DNA from 2 places in the Vreelandella sp. 2A-K22 genome. Region 2 is predicted to be linked to the other one. Evidence: predicted binding sites of a transcription regulator. Region 2 holds the regulator's gene; the other holds the start of a gene.
The links. The regulator FNR, encoded in region 2, switches genes on or off when oxygen is low (the NO sensors DNR and NnrR bind a similar motif). The targets are predictions, from matches to a motif close to TTGATNTANATCAA.
Positions count from the first base shown of each region.

Region 1: the regulator FNR is predicted to act here: its motif matches at 3,002-3,015, upstream of frdA (fumarate reductase (quinol) flavoprotein subunit).

Region 1 is NZ_JBSUGC010000009.1:124,247-132,231, forward strand. Features, by position in the region: gene menD (2-succinyl-5-enolpyruvyl-6-hydroxy-3-cyclohexene-1-carboxylic-acid synthase) at 1-649, shown strand, start outside; gene menH (2-succinyl-6-hydroxy-2,4-cyclohexadiene-1-carboxylate synthase) at 639-1,391, shown strand; gene ACW17M_RS13735 (anion permease) at 1,398-2,867, opposite strand; gene frdA (fumarate reductase (quinol) flavoprotein subunit) at 3,133-4,920, shown strand; gene ACW17M_RS13745 (succinate dehydrogenase/fumarate reductase iron-sulfur subunit) at 4,917-5,669, shown strand; gene ACW17M_RS13750 (fumarate reductase) at 5,682-6,077, shown strand; gene frdD (fumarate reductase subunit FrdD) at 6,095-6,475, shown strand; gene menB (1,4-dihydroxy-2-naphthoyl-CoA synthase) at 6,523-7,383, shown strand; gene menC (o-succinylbenzoate synthase) at 7,383-7,985, shown strand, end outside.
Region 2 is NZ_JBSUGC010000025.1:19,084-27,068, reverse strand. Features, by position in the region: gene ACW17M_RS23275 (FixH family protein) at 1-343, shown strand, start outside; gene ACW17M_RS23270 (heavy metal translocating P-type ATPase) at 340-2,832, shown strand; gene ccoS (cbb3-type cytochrome oxidase assembly protein CcoS) at 2,829-3,074, shown strand; gene ACW17M_RS23260 (sulfite exporter TauE/SafE family protein) at 3,071-3,763, shown strand; gene hemN (oxygen-independent coproporphyrinogen III oxidase) at 3,842-5,275, shown strand; gene fnr (fumarate/nitrate reduction transcriptional regulator Fnr) at 5,360-6,106, shown strand; gene ttcA (tRNA 2-thiocytidine(32) synthetase TtcA) at 6,099-7,019, opposite strand; gene ACW17M_RS23240 (3'-5' exonuclease family protein) at 7,282-7,935, opposite strand; gene ACW17M_RS23235 (DUF294 nucleotidyltransferase-like domain-containing protein) at 7,941-7,985, opposite strand, start outside.

The DNA of each region.
Region 1 (7,985 bases), on a different contig from region 2:
CTGCCATCAGCTGGCCAGCCTCCAACGACGCACTAGTCAGCTTGTGGAAGAGCGCTGTACAGCATTCTCAGAGTTGGGTGTTTGTCACCTTTTAGCGCAGTTGGCTGAAGGGCAGTTGTTTATAGGCAATAGCCTGCCCGCGCGGCTAATGAATATGCTGGGTACGCATCGCCAAACGCCGGTACGGGTATTTGCCAATCGCGGGTCTTCCGGTATTGATGGTCTTATTGCCACGGCTTACGGCCTCAGTTGCACATGCTCAGAGCCGACTACTATTGTGCTGGGGGATACCAGCGCACTGCATGATCTCAACAGCTTGGCGCTGTTAAAGCAGGCCACGCAGCCTCTGGTGGTGGTTATCCTCAATAACGATGGTGGCAGTATTTTCCATATGCTGCCGGTGCCTAAAGAAGACGATCTGCTGGAGCGCTATTATCGCCAGCCCCACGGCTTGCACTTCGAGCATGCGGCGAAGATGTTTGGGCTTGGCTACTTCGCGCCAGAGTCACTGGATGCCTTTATGGCGGCCTACACTCAGGCTTTGCAGGCGGGCGTTACGTTGATTGAGATTAACGTGCCCCATCAGCAGGTGGCCAATGATCTCAAGCATCTTGGCGCAGCGATTCGAGGGGAGCCGCGTGAGCAGTAAACCTCAGGCGCCGACTCTGGTAATGCTCCACGGTCTGTTGGGCGATGCTCAGGACTGGGGTGAGGTCATCGCTGACTTGGAAGGCATCAACTCCCTCGCGCTGGATTTACCCGGCCACGGCCAGAATCACCACGTGCAGGTAGGCTCTTTTGAGGCCTTTCACCGCTGGCTTGGCGATACACTGATAACTCACGGTGTTCGCCATTACTGCCTACTGGGTTACTCCCTGGGCGGGCGCTTGGCGCTGTACCATGCCAGCCGTCAGCCACCGGGGCTGGAAGCACTCTGGCTGGAGAGTGCCCACCCAGGGCTGCCCGCCAGTGAGCGCTCTGCCCGAATTGCGCACGATGAGCACTGGGCAACACGCTTCGAGCAGGAACCATTGGAAAACGTACTTGCCGACTGGTACCAGCAGCCGGTGTTCGCCGACTTAACCGAGGTTCAGCGCGGTCGGCAGATTCAACGTCGGCTAGCGAATCATGGGCCAGCTATTGCCAGCATGCTGCAATCAACTTCCTTGGGTCAACAGCCTACGCTTTGGCAGTGGCTGGAAAGCACCTCGCTACCGGTGGGGTACTTTTCGGGGCAGCGGGACATCAAGTTCCACACTCTGGCGTCTCATCTGGCAACAATGGCCCCGCGCCTGCGCCATATCACGCTGGAAGGGGGCCACAATCTTCATGCTGAGCAACCTGAGATGATTGCTCAGCAGCTCAATGCCTGGTATCGCACGCTAGGCTAATGTTTATCAGCTGATCACCATTAACCAGGGCAGGCCGACCACCAGCCAAATTACCAGAAATAGCAGCCCGAAGATCGCCCCTAGGCGCCAAAATAGCGCGCTGGGCAGGTAGCCGCTGCCGTAGTAAACCGGGCTTGGCCCTGTGCCGTAGGGGGTCAGAATGCCCATAAAGCCAAGTGTGGGTAGCAGTAGCAGAACAAACATCTGCATATCCAGACCGACAATGCCTGATGCCGCTGCCAGAATCACCGGTAGCAAGGCGGTAACGTGGGCAGTAACACTGGCAAAGAAGTAGTGCAGTAGATAGAAAATGACCACCAGCGCCACCATGGCCATTAGGGGGTTGAAGTGGCTTATTTGCCCGCCAACCACATTGCCAAACCAGTTAACGAAGCCGACTTGGCTGAGCCCGCCCGCTAGTGCCACCAGGGTGGCAAACCATACAAAGGTATTCCAGGCTGCTCGGTTATCGAGAATATCGCTCCAGGTCACAATGCCGGTTAACAGCATGCCGCAGATCACCACCAAGCCTACCAGCGACCCAGAGATAATATCGCCCGCAAAAATCCATAGCAGCAGGGCGGTGACCACCATAATGACCAGCATTATTTCATGGCGGGTCAGTGCTCCCAGCTTGGTTAACTCTTGCCCCGCCCAGTCGGAGATTTCATTCCCCGCTTTCACTTCGGGCGCGCATAGCCAGTAGCTCAGCAGCGGCACCAGCAGGAGCAGCAGAATGCCGACAGGTGCTACTGCCATAAACCACTGCCCCCAGTTGATATGAATACCTGTCGCGCTCTCGGTTAGCGCGATCGCCAATAGATTGGGCGCCAGAGCGGTCAAAAATAGCGAACTGGTCACACAGGTGGAAGCCAGCGCGGTCCACATCAAAAAGCTGCCCATGCGCTTCATGCTGGGGTCATTGGGGTGCGAATCGTAAAGCGGCGGCAGGTTGCGAATCACGGGGTAGATCGTGCCTGCGCTACGTGCGGTGTTCGAGGGCGTAAACGGCGCCAGAATGCCATCGGCAATCATCACCGCGTAGCCAAGAGTCAACGTACGTTTTCCCATTGCCTTGACCAGCCAAAGCGATATTCGCCTGCCGAGTCCGGTTTTTTCATACCCCAAGGCAAACATAAATGCGCCGAAAATCAGCCATACGGTGGAATTGGTAAAGCCCGACACCGCCCATGAGAATGCTTGGTTAGCAGCACTGAATCCGTCAGTCGCCAGTTGCTCCGGAGAGAACAGCACCCACCGGGAAAGTAGTGCCACCAGGGTAACGCCGACCAGGCCCACCACTGCGCCCGGCAATGGTTCAAGAATAAGGCCAACCACACAGCCGAGGAAAATGGCGAAAAAGTACCACGCATGAGGCGCAAGCCCCAGGGGAGTGGGTATCAGCGCGACGATGATAGCAACTGCTAGCGGCGCTAACAGTTTCCATCGCGGTGAGGGTTGAGCATCGGTCGTCATGCGGCACCTCTCTTCAGTGTTGGTAGTGTGCTCTTTTTGCTTGGTGGGCAGTGGTCTGCCCGGCAGTGAGTGATTTGAAGAGTAGGCGGTGCAGCACTAGGGTAAAAGTGATGCTAGCTCGATTCCTCCCTTTCTTGATGTACATCAATAGTCCTTTGGACTAATGAACAGGGCCTTCCCCTTGTATGGTAAGTTCGAATAGACAAGACGGCAGCGCAGATTGCCGCCAGTACCACCTTTGACTTGGCTAATGAAGGGGCTTTTCATGCAACAGCGAGATTTTGATATCGTCATTGTTGGTGGGGGTGGTGCAGGCTTACGCGCTGCTATCGGGGCTGCCGAGCAGGCCAAAGAGCAGGGCACTCCCCAGCGCATAGCGCTGATGTCCAAGGTTTACCCCATGCGTTCCCATACCGTGGCGGCTGAAGGTGGCGCTGCCGCCGTCACCAGTGCCGAAGATTCCCACCAAGCGCATTTCGACGACACGGTGTCAGGCGGTGACTGGCTGGTTGAGCAGGGCGTCGTCGACTACTTTGTTCATCACGCTTATCAAGAATTGGTGCAGATGGAGCGCTGGGGCTGCCCCTGGAGCCGTAAAGGCGATGGCCAAGTGCAGGTGCGCCGCTTCGGGGGCATGAAAACCGCACGCACCTGGTTTGCGGCCGACAAAACCGGCTTTCATATGCTCCACACCCTGTTTCAGACCTCGCTGAAGTACCCAGAGATTGAGCGTTTTGATGAGTTCTTTGTGCTCGATCTGGCGGTACACGAAGGTGCGGTTATTGGCGTTATAGCCCTGCAGATCGCTACCGGTGAACTGACCCTGCTGCGCGCTAAAGCGGTGATTCTCGCTACCGGCGGCGCAGGGCGCTTGTTCCGCTTCAATACCAACGCGGGAATTGTCACCGGCGACGGCATGGCGATGGCCTATCGTCACGGTGTGGCGTTGCGGGATATGGAGTTTGTCCAGTACCACCCCACCGGCCTGCCCGGTTCTGGCATTTTGATTACCGAAGCGTGCCGGGGCGAAGGCGGCATTCTGCTCAATAAAGAGGGCTACCGCTATCTGCAGGATTACGGCCTGGGCCCAGAAACCCCGTTGGGCAAGCCGGAAAACAAATACATGGAGCTGGGACCACGGGACAAACTCTCCCAGGCCTTCTGGCAAGAGCAGCAGGCGGGCCGCACCGGAAAGTTTGGCGACAGCGACGTTGTTTATCTTGACCTACGCCACTTGGGTGAAAAGTACATTTTGGAGCGCCTGCCGTTTATCTGTGAACTGGCTAAATCCTATATCAATGTTGATCCGGTGAAAGACCCCATTCCCATTCGCCCGGCGGTTCACTACACCATGGGTGGGATTGAGACCGACCCTCAGTGCGAAACCTCCATTGCCGGGCTTTACGCCGCCGGGGAGTGTGCTTCAGTTGGTTTGCACGGTGCCAACCGCCTGGGCTCCAACTCGCTGACCGAGCTGCTGGTATTTGGCCGCTTAGCCGGTGAACAAGCGAGCCAGCGAGCGGCCAAAACCGAGTGGGCTGATGAGCGCTTGCTGGAAGCCCAGGGCGATCGCCAACAAGCCAAGCTGTTGCGGCTCTGTGACGGAACCGAGGGGGCAGAGAATTGGGTAGCACTCAAGCACGCCATGGTGCAAGCCATGGAGAGTGGCTGCGGTATTTACCGCACTGAAGAGGGCATGCGCCATTCGCTGGGTACCATGCGTCAGCTACGTGAGCGCTTTAATAAGGTTCGCGTTAATGATACCAGCAAGATATTCAATACCGAGCTACTGGAATGTCTTGAATTGGAGTGTGGCCTGGATATTGCCGAAGCCTCTTGCTTAGGGGCGCTTGAACGTCGTGAATCCCGTGGTGCCCATCAGCGCCTGGATGAAGGTATGCAGAAACGCGACGACGTTAACTACCTCAAGCACAGCCAAGTGTTTTATCAAGGCGATGCCCATGCCGAGCTACACTGGCAGGATGTCGATGTGCGGTTTTCCGCCCCGGCGGAGCGGGCTTATGGCGATGCGGGCAAGGGGGGCAAGGCATGAACACCCAGCAGATCAGCACCAAACAAATCAGCGTTAAACGCTATTTGCCAGACAGTTCGGCTGAGTCCTACTGGCAGCAGTACGAACTGCCGGTGGACGACAGCACCTCTTTGCTGGATGCCCTCAACCACATTAAAGAACAGCTCGATAGCACGCTGAGCTACCGCTGGTCGTGCCGGATGGCGATTTGCGGCTCCTGCGGGGTCATGGTGAATGGCATTCCCAAGCTCGGCTGCAAAACCTTCCTGCGCGATTATGAAGGCGAGATCCGCATCGAGCCGCTATCCCACTTCCCGGTGCAGCGGGATTTGGTGGTGGATATGGAGATATTCCTTGAGCACCTGGCCGCGGTTAAGCCCTACCTGATTGATGACAACCCGGTAAAACCGTATGACCCCCAGGCGCCGGAAACCTATCAGCAGTCCCCTGAGCAGCTCGCCCGCTATAAGCAGTTCGCTAACTGCATTAATTGTGGCCTCTGCTACTCGGCCTGCCCGCAGTTTGGCTTGAATCCTGAGTTCCTTGGCCCGGCGGCGCTAACGCTGGCCCACCGCTACAATCTGGATAGCCGCGACCACGGCAAGAAGCAGCGCATGGCCGAACTTAACCGCCACGAAGGCGTTTGGAGCTGCACCTTTGTGGGCTTCTGCTCCAAGGTATGCCCCAAACACGTTGACCCCGCCGCTGCGGTCAATCAGGGCAAGGTCGAAGCGGCCAAACACACACTCATTGCGCTGTTTAAAGGGTAGGGGAGGAACGTCATGGATAAATCATCATCGCAACGCCTGCCGCCACTGAAACGCAACTGGTGGCTGAAACACCGCTTTTTTAAACTCTACATGCTGCGCGAAGCCACTGTGCTGCCGCTGGTGTTTTTCACGCTCTGCTTACTCGCCGGTATGGTTGCTCTTCTTCAAGGGGCAGAAAGCTGGCAGGGGTGGATCGCCTTTATGGGCTCCCCCATCGTATTAGTGCTGAATCTTCTAGCGCTGGCCGCCAGCCTGTTTCACGCCGCCACCTTCTTTGTGCTGTTCCCACGGGTAATGCCGCTGCGTATCGCCGGGCATAGCTTGCCTGATCAGGCCATTGTTGCTGGTCAGTGGGCAGGGGTAGTGGCGGTCGCACTGCTGTTTATCTGGCTATTCGGGAGGGCGTAATTATGGAAAAACTAGCCATGAATAAACACAACACTCAGCATAAACAAGCCTTTGATGAGCCGCTCTGGTGGGGGCTGTTTAGCGCGGGTGGCGTCTGTTTTGCCGTCGTTCTACCTGCTGTGATTCTCTTTATCGCCGTTCTACTGCCCCTTGGCCTGCTGCCTGCCGAGGCGCTGAGCTATGAGCGGGCATCGGCACTGCTGTTCAGCGTACCGGGCTTTCTGTTTGTGGGGGCGGTAGTTTGCTTGCCGCTTTTTCATGCCGCCCACCGCCTACGCCATGGGATGTTTGATATCAGCGTGGGCAATGACATACTCAATAAAAAGCTAATGTACGGTGGTGCTGCGCTGTTAAGCATTGTGGCGCTGGGTCTAGTCGTCACAGGCATGCTGGGTTAAACGGCTCGCTGTAAGCATTTCGCCCTAACAGATAAGAAGAGACAGGCATGATCAAAGGACTCACTGAAACGGAACTCTATGCGCCGGTAGAGTGGCAGGATCGCTCCGATGGCTATCAGGATATTTTGTACCACACCACTGCCGATGGCATTGCGCGAATCACTATCAACCGGCCCGAGGTGCGCAACGCCTTTCGCCCGCTGACGGTTAGTGAAATGGCCCAAGCGCTGAATCGCGCCCGCCACGACAGCTCTATAGGCGCCATTCTGCTCACTGGCTCAGGCGACAAAGCGTTCTGTTCCGGCGGTGACCAGCGCATTCGCGGTGACTATGGCGGCTACCAGGATGAAGAGGGCACCCACCACCTCAACGTACTCGATTTCCAACGCGATATTCGTACCTGCCCTAAACCGGTAGTGGCGATGGTGGCGGGCTACGCCATTGGCGGCGGCCATGTGCTGCATCTAATGTGCGATCTGACCATTGCCGCCGACAACGCGATTTTTGGCCAAACGGGCCCCAAAGTAGGCTCTTTTGATGGCGGCTACGGCGCCTCGTATATGGCGCGCATTGTGGGCCAGAAAAAGGCCCGGGAGATCTGGTTTCTGTGCCGTCAATATAGCGCCGCCCAAGCGCTGGAAATGGGGCTGGTCAATCACGTGGTGCCGCTGGAGAGGCTTGAAAAAGAGAGCGTGCGCTGGTGCCGGGAAATGCTACAGCACAGCCCCATGGCGCTGCGCTGCCTAAAAGCTGCGCTCAATGCTGACTGCGACGGCCAGGCCGGGCTGCAGGAGCTGGCGGGCAATGCCACCATGCTCTACTACATGACCGAAGAGGGACAGGAGGGTCGTAACGCCTTTAATGAAAAGCGCCGCCCAGATTTCTCCCGCTACCCGCGTAACCCTTAATGCAGCTGGCGCTCTACCGCTACTCCCTCCCGTTCCGTCAGCCGCTAATGTTTAAAAGAGAGCGGTTGGCGAACAGAGAAGGGCTGTTAGTTTCCATTAACGGACAGTGGGGTGAGATTGCCCCGCTACCTGGCTTCTCAACGGAAACCCTGGCGGAAGCTGAAGCTGAAAGTTTGGCCTGTTTGGCTGCTTTGAGCCGAGGTGAAATAGTCTCCCCAATGCTGCCATCGGTGCAGTTTGGGCTCGACTGCGCCCAACGCTCTTGGCCGCTCAATCTTCCTGCGCCTTTACCGCCCTATCCACTGCTCCAGGGCTCACCTACCGCGCTGATCCAGTCTCTTCCAACCGCCGATTGGCAAGCGTCGCCACCGTCTCGGCTTAAGCTAAAGGTGGCGCGCTACGCCATGGAAGAGGAGCTGGCGCTGATCGAGCAGCTTGCCGCCTGGCTGCCGACGACCAAGCTGATTTTGGATGCCAACGGCGGCTGGACGCGGGAAGAAGCCCAGCGCTTCAGTGAGCGCCTACCCCTAGAACAAATCGACTACCTGGAAGAGCCCTGCGCTGGCTTTGCTGACACTATCGCCGTTGCAGAAGCCACGGGG
Region 2 (7,985 bases):
TGCCAAGCAAGACCGTGCCAGAGAGTTAAACCTAAGCGCAGATTTACGCCTTGATCCGCTTACCAGCGATATTGTGATTGATTTAAGCGGCGATGCGCGTCCCGACAAACTCTATTTGGATTTTATCTTCCCTACCGAAGATGATCGTGATCAATCCTTCGTACTTGAGCATGTCCGTGACGGCCGCTATATCACACAAGGCCCTGACAACCTGCGTTACCGCTGGTATCTGCAGATTCAGCCCGCGCTGGAAAATGCCGATTGGCGCCTTACCGGTGAAGCCACATTCCCCGATGAAGACAGCGTCACACTACTGCCGGGAGGACGCAAAGCAAGCGAATGAGCGACGTAACGACTGCCGCGCCCTGCTACCACTGTGGTAACCCGGTGCCCGCTGGGGCGCCCTGGTCGATTACCCTTGATGATCATGCCCATCCGCTCTGCTGCCCTGGCTGCGAAGCGGTGGCCCATGCCATCGTCGATGGGGGCCTTGAAAGCTACTACCGCTACCGCACCGAACTGCCCGAACGCCCTGATGAACATCAGGCTGCCAAAGCCGATACCTGGTCGGTGTTTGACGACCCCGGACTTCAGGCACAGTTTGTTCACCCCGACGGCGATGAGGGCAACGTCAAAGCGACCCTCGCCATCGAAGGCATTACCTGTGCTGCCTGCGCCTGGCTGATCGAGCACCGCCTGAATGCCTTAACGGGAATTGCCACCAGCGCAGTGAACTTAACTCACCACCGCCTGCGGGTGAGCTGGGATCCTCAGCAGCTGAAGCTCTCGCAACTGCTGGCCGAACTGGCCGCGATTGGCTACGAGGCCCAGCCCTACGAGCCAGACCAGGCCCAGGCGCGCCTGCAGCATGAAGAGCGCATGAACGTACGTCGGCTGATTATTGCCGCCGTCGGCATGATGCAGGTGATGATGTTCTCGATCCCGATCTATGTCTCCGGCCCCGGTGAAATCAGCGAAGACTTCTACGCACTGTTCCACTGGCTCTCCTTTGCCCTGGCCACGCCAGTGGTGTTTTTCTCCGCCCAGCCGTTTTTCCGCAACGCCCTGCGCGACCTGCGCACCGGCGTACTGGGCATGGATGTGCCGGTGTCACTGGCAATCGGCGGGGCGTATCTTGCCAGCAGCTATGCGGTGCTGTTTGACGTGGGCGAGGTCTATTTTGACTCGGTGACCATGTTCACCTTCTTTTTGCTGTTTGGCCGCTACGTGGAGAGTCGCGCCAGGCGCCGCAGCGGGCATAGCGGCAATGCGCTGAGCGGCGTGCTGCCGATTTCGGCCACACGGCTGGAAAGTGACGGCAGCGAGCGCATTCTGCCCGCCAGCGAACTCACTCCCGGCGATCGCGTATTGATCAAGCCCGGCCATGGCGTGCCTGCCGATGGCATCATCGAGGAGGGTGAATCGAGCCTGGACGAATCAATGCTGACCGGCGAATACCTACCAGTAACCCGCCGAGTGGGCGACCGCATTACCGGCGGTAGCCAAAACATGGAAAACCCGCTGGTGATAAGGGTTACCCACGCAGGGCGCGATGCCCGTGTAGCGGGTATCGTCGATCTTACCGACCGTGCCTTTGCCAGCCGCCCGCGGCTAGCCCAGATGGCTGCGCGTATGGCGCACCTATTCGTGCTGCGCCTGCTAGTAGTCACAGCCTGCGTGACTATCGCCTGGTGGTTTATCGACCCCTCGAGGATGCTCTGGGTGCTACTTTCGGTGCTGGTGGTGACCTGCCCCTGCGCGCTGGCGCTGGCCACTCCCGCGGCACTGGCAGCTGGCCATGGCCAACTGCGAAAGCGCGGTGTCTTGATCACCCGCGCCGATGCCATGGAGACGCTCTCTAACGTTACCCGGGTGATTTTTGATAAAACCGGCACCCTGACCCGCGGCGAAATGCACCTTACCCAAACCCAGCCCTTTGGTGAATTAACCGCCGAGCATGCACGGGCCATTGCCGCCGCCCTTGAGGCCCACTCGGAACACCCGATCGCCCGCGCCTTTAGGCCGTTCCGGGATGCGACCCTGCAAGCCAAAGATATTCACAGCCACACCGGGCAAGGGCTCGAAGGGAGCCTAAACGGCGCTCGTTGGCGGTTGGGCAAGCCCGAATTTGCAATGGATAGCGCAATAAATGGCGCAATAGATAGCACCGAGGATGACGTCATAGCGGCGCCGGCCAAAGGTCAGTGGCTGCTGCTTAGTGAAAACGGTGCACCCCGCGCCTGGTTTGGCCTGCACGATGGCGTTCGCGACGACGCTGCCGCCACGATCAAAGCCCTCCAGACTCTGGGGTTAAGCGTGGAGCTGCTATCTGGTGACACCGAAGATGCCGTGGAAAGCCTGGCCGATCAGCTCAATATTGCCATCTGGCATGCGGGCACCAGCCCGGAAGGCAAGCTGGCCCGGATGAAAGAGCTTCAAGCCGCAGGCGAAACTGTGGCGATGATTGGTGACGGCATTAACGACGTGCCGGTGTTAGCCGGTGCCGATGTGGCGATTGCCATGAATGGCGCAACGGACCTAGCCCGCACCCGCGCCGACGCAGTGCTGCTCAGCCCACGCCTGATGCGGATTTTTGAGGCCATCGAGATTTCCCGCGCCACCCGGCGTATCATGCGCCAGAACATGATTTGGTCAGTGTGCTACAACTTTTCGGCGCTGCCGCTGGCGGCAATGGGTCTGGTGCCGCCCTGGCTAGCTGCAATTGGAATGTCGCTTAGCTCGCTAGTAGTGGTGGGTAATGCCCTGCGACTGTCGCGCTGGCGACCTCAGCCCGCGCCAACGCTCGACACCTCAACACCGGTGGCCGCATGACGATTCTTTATCTGTTGATCCCGCTTTCCCTGATTTTGCTGGGCCTCGCCGTCTGGGCGTTTTTCTGGGCGGTGAAAAATGATCAGTTCGATGACCTAGAAGGCCCAGCGCACCGCATTCTATTTGATGAGGATGAAAACGATCTTAGCCCTGAGCAGCGCCGCCAGCATCAGCAGGCAAAGCAAAAATCTTCCGAACCATCAGCGGCAGACACACCCGACGACCAAGAGCCTCGGCCATGAATCCAACGGGGCTTGATCTGCCGCCGCTAATGGCGGCGTTTGTGTTTGGCTTGATGGGCGGCGCCCACTGCATTGGTATGTGTGGCGGCATTATGAGCGCGCTCACCTTTGCAGTCCCCCCCAGCATGCGTCATCCGGCGCGCATGGGAGGCCTGCTGCTCAGCTACAACACAGGCCGCATTGTTAGCTATATGAGCGCAGGCGCGCTGGTGGCACTGCTAGGCACGCTGTTTTCCCTTTCTGCTACGGCACGCCTGCTACTCCAGGTATTTGCCGCACTGATGCTGATCTTAATGGCACTGTATATCGCCAACTGGTGGAAAGGGCTGCTCAAAGTGGAGGCCGTTGGCCGGCGACTATGGCGCTTTATCGAACCCGTGGGGCGTCGCTTGATGCCCGTAGTGCATATTCCCCAAGCCTTCGCCCTGGGAGCGCTCTGGGGCTGGCTCCCCTGCGGGTTGGTCTACTCCATGTTGGCCTGGAGCTTAGCGATTGCCGACCCGCTTCAGGGCGCTCTACTCATGGGCGCCTTTGGGCTTGGCACCCTACCTGCGCTGCTTGCCACTGGCCTGGCTGCCCGCCAGCTCAGCCATTTGATACGTCACCCCGCGACCCGCAGCGTGGCAGCGCTGACAATTATCGCTTTTGCACTGTGGCAACTGTGGACGCTTTCGGTACACAACCTCTAATAGCATGACGTGGCTCAACATTTACCTCCTAACCACGGGTTAGGCTAGCGGCATTTCCTAACGTCGGAGCGCCCCTTCATGCCCGTTCATACCCCTGCTGCCTTGCCTCTTGCACCCGCTGCTGCCGCAGCCCCTATGCAGCCGGTGTGGGACGAAGCGTTACTGAGTCGCTACGACACCAACGGCCCACGCTACACCTCCTACCCCACGGCGCTGTCGTTTCACGACCAATTTACCCCTGGCGACCTGACCCAGGCATTGGAGCGTAGCAATGCCAGTAAGCGTCCGCTCTCTCTGTACGTTCATGTGCCCTTCTGCCGCAAGATCTGCTTCTACTGCGCGTGTAATAAAATCGCTACCAAAAACACTGCCCTTGCCGAGCCCTATATAGCCCGGCTTGACCGTGAAATGGTGCTGACCGCACGCCACTTGGATACATCACGACCGGTGGAGCAGTTGCATTGGGGCGGCGGCACGCCGACATTTCTCAGTTTGAACCAGATGGGCGACCTGATTGATCGACTGGATGCACGTTTTGGTCTTTCATCGTCTGCTGATCGCGATTACGCAATTGAAATAGATCCTCGCGAAGCGGATGTGTTTACGCTGCGCCATCTCGAATCCCTCGGCTTTAATCGCATCAGCCTGGGCGTGCAGGATTTAAGCCCGCTGGTGCAGAAAGCGATTAACCGTATTCAGCCTCGGGTACTTACCGAAACGCTGATGGAGGAGGCGCATCGCCTGGGCTTTCGCTCGCTCAATCTCGACCTAATTTATGGCTTGCCATTTCAGACTGAAAAGAGCTTTGCCAACACCCTACGCCAGGTGATCGAGCTCAACCCGGCGCGCCTTTCTGTGTTTAATTACGCGCATATGCCCGAGCGTTTTGCCCCGCAGCGGCGCATTAATGTCGATGACTTGCCAGGCGGAGAAGAGAAGCTAGCGATTCTGCGCACCACCATCGAAATGCTCACCGCAGCTGGCTATGTGCATATCGGTATGGATCACTTTGCCCGCCCTGACGATAGCCTGGCTATTGCCCAGCGCGAAGGCTCGCTGCAGCGCAACTTCCAGGGCTACTCCAGCCATGCTCAGTGCGACTTAATCGGGCTTGGCGTATCGGCGATTTCGCGCATTGATGACGTCTATGCGCAGAACCCGAGCGATCTGGCAAGCTACGAAGCGACGCTGGATCAGGGGCAGCTTGCCACCGTGCGTGGCATACGCTTAAGTGATGACGACCTGATCCGGCGGGACGTGATTGAGCGGCTGATGTGCGATATGGGCATTGACCTGGCCGCCGTTAGTCAACGCTGGAACATCGATGCCCCCCGCTACTTTGCGCCAGCGCTTGAGCGCCTGCAGAGCGCCGAACAGGATGGCCTGCTGACCCGCCGCGGTGATCAGCTTAACGCCACGCCGACGGGGCGGCTGCTGATTCGCCATATAGCAATGGCGTTTGATACCCATCTTTCCGGGCAAACGGGACAACAGTATTCTAAGATTGTTTAATCACCTTATTGCAGGCATGCTAAAGCGACTATAATAAGTAAGGATTTTCTAATTGATAAGCGGGACCCTCTCAAGGAGCAAAGCATGTTGGAACCCATGAGCCGTCGGCGCTCGCTACTCCATGAAGCTCGCTGCCAAACCTGCAGTTTGAGCTCACTGTGCCTGCCACTTGCCCTTGAGCTGGACGACGTGGGGCAGTTCGACGCCATTATTCGTCGTCGCGCGCCGCTGAAAAAAGGCGAACCGCTGTTTCGTCAGGGCGACACCTTTACCAGCGTTTACGCAGTCCGTTCGGGCAGTTTGAAACAGATCACCGCCGAAGGTAACGGCAGCGAGCAGTTGACCAATTTCTACCTGCCCAGTGAATTGGTGGGGTTGGATGGCATTGACGAAGAGCATTACCCCGGTAGCGTTATCGCCCTGGAAACGACCACCGTCTGCGAGATTCCTTTTGACCGCCTGGACTTACTCTCGGAGGAGCTACCCGAACTGCGTGGCCAGCTTTATCGTAGCATGAGCAAAGAGTTGCGCGATGACCGGCGTATGATGCGGCTACTTTCGCGTAAAACCGCCGATCAGCGGCTAGCAAGTTTTTTGATTACCCTCTCGGATCGTTTTCGTCGCCGGGGCTACTCGCCTTACAGCTTTCGCCTCTCAATGCCCAGGGCTGATATCGGCAACTACCTGGGCTTAGCGGTGGAAACGGTCAGCCGCATACTAAGCCGCTTTCAGCAGCAGAGCGTGGTGGCGGTCTCCGGGCGAGAGGTCAACATTCTCGATATGCCGCGCTTGATTACCCTCGCCGAAGAGGAAGAGCAAACAGTTAGCTGACGTTAAAGGCTTGGATACGCCCCGCCAGTAGCTCTGCTTGCTTGGCCTCAAGGCCTTCAAAATCGAACAGGCTGCGGTCGGCCAACTGGGAAGGGGCAATGTTGGTGACAGCCTTGAACATGCTCTCCAGGCGGCCAGGAAACTTTTTGTCCCACTCGGCGAGCATCTCTTTGACCACCTGACGCTGCATATTAGGCTGTGAACCGCACAGGTTGCAGGGAATAATCGGAAACGCCATCAGCCGCGAAAACTCGGCGATATCAGCCTCTTTGCAGTAGGCCAACGGCCGAATAACGATATTCTTCCCATCATCGGATAGCAGCTTTGGCGGCATCGCTTTCAGGTTGCCGCCAAAGAACATATTGAGAAACAGTGTTTCGAGAATATCTTCCCGGTGATGGCCCAGGGCTATCTTATTGGCGCCAATCTCTTCGGCAAAGCCATACAACGAGCCGCGCCGCAGCCGTGAACAAAGCGCGCAGGTGGTTTTACCTTCCGGGGTTTTCTCTTTTACCACCGAGTAAGTATCGCGCTCGACAATGTGGTACTCCACGCCCTGCTTATCCAGATACGCAGGCAATACGTGCTCGGGAAAACCCGGCTGTTTTTGATCCAGATTGACCGCTACCAGCGAAAAATTGACCGGCGCATTGCGCTGCAAATTGCGCAAAATCTCCAGCATCGTGTAGCTGTCCTTTCCACCGGAGAGGCAGACCATTACGCGATCACCTTCATTGATCATTTGATAATCAATGATCGCATTGCCCACTTCTCGGCGCAGACGCTTTTGCAGCTTGTTAAATTCACGCTTCTGCTTCGCATCAGCCAGCTCAGGCTGGTCGTGCTCAGCGTCAGCTGGGGTGGCTCCAACCGTATCAAGGTGAGCAGGATCAAAGTGATCAAGAGTTTGCATGGTATAAGCACTGCCGAGGGTAGAAGGCGTGAGAGAAAAAAGTAATAACTATTCTAACAACACTCACCGCCTGACCCAACTAATCAGACGTAGCCACACAAGATATCGCAATTGGAAGTGACTATTTTGACCGCTGCACCATACCTCGGTGCGAGGGCAGCTTGGAGCGAGGGTCTTTTGTCATGGATGACAAAAGTAGCGCCCAGGGAGGGGTTCACAGCGCCCTCGCGGAAAGCTGTCCTCGCCACGACGAAAGAGACTACTATGCCACCTGCGCCATAATACGCTGCAGGCGCATATACAGCAGTGCGCTGGCGGTGGCCTCTCCAAGCACACTCTGCATGCCCATGACGGGTACTTGCCAGCATGCCAACGCCTGGGCGAAGCTGCTGGGCGCTTCGACCTCCGGGTGCAAACGGCGCAGTTGGCGCTGATGCAGTTTTGCCACATCGACCTGGGCGTTGGGCAGGGCAAAATTCAGCCGCTTACTGAGTAGTGCATTCAATGCTCCAATGCGCTTCTCTAACTGCCAGCCAACGATGGGCCGATTGCCGATAAATTCTACTAGCGCGCTCAAGTTATCACTATTTGGTGGCAGTATCTCCCCCGCCTCGCACAGCAAGTGATGACGGCGCAGCGTTGCGCTCTCGGGCTGCTTTGCGCTACCAAGGGTGATCACAAAAGCACGACTGGTATGCACCTGCTGATGGCTCAGCACCACTGCCGCCACGCTGATCACAGGTGATGATTGCGTGGGCGTTGCTGTGCAGGCGAGCGCCACCAGCTCTTCGCCCATATAGGGCTGAAACAGCCAGGCATAGGGGGAATCTGCACAACGACGCCGGTCACTTTCACGCCTTAACAAGGTGCGCAGCGAGCCGCTAAATAGCGTCACATGTCGATCTAACAGCCGCATTCCGCTCACGAATACTCCAAATGGTAACGGTGGGAAAGCCGCTGCTTAAA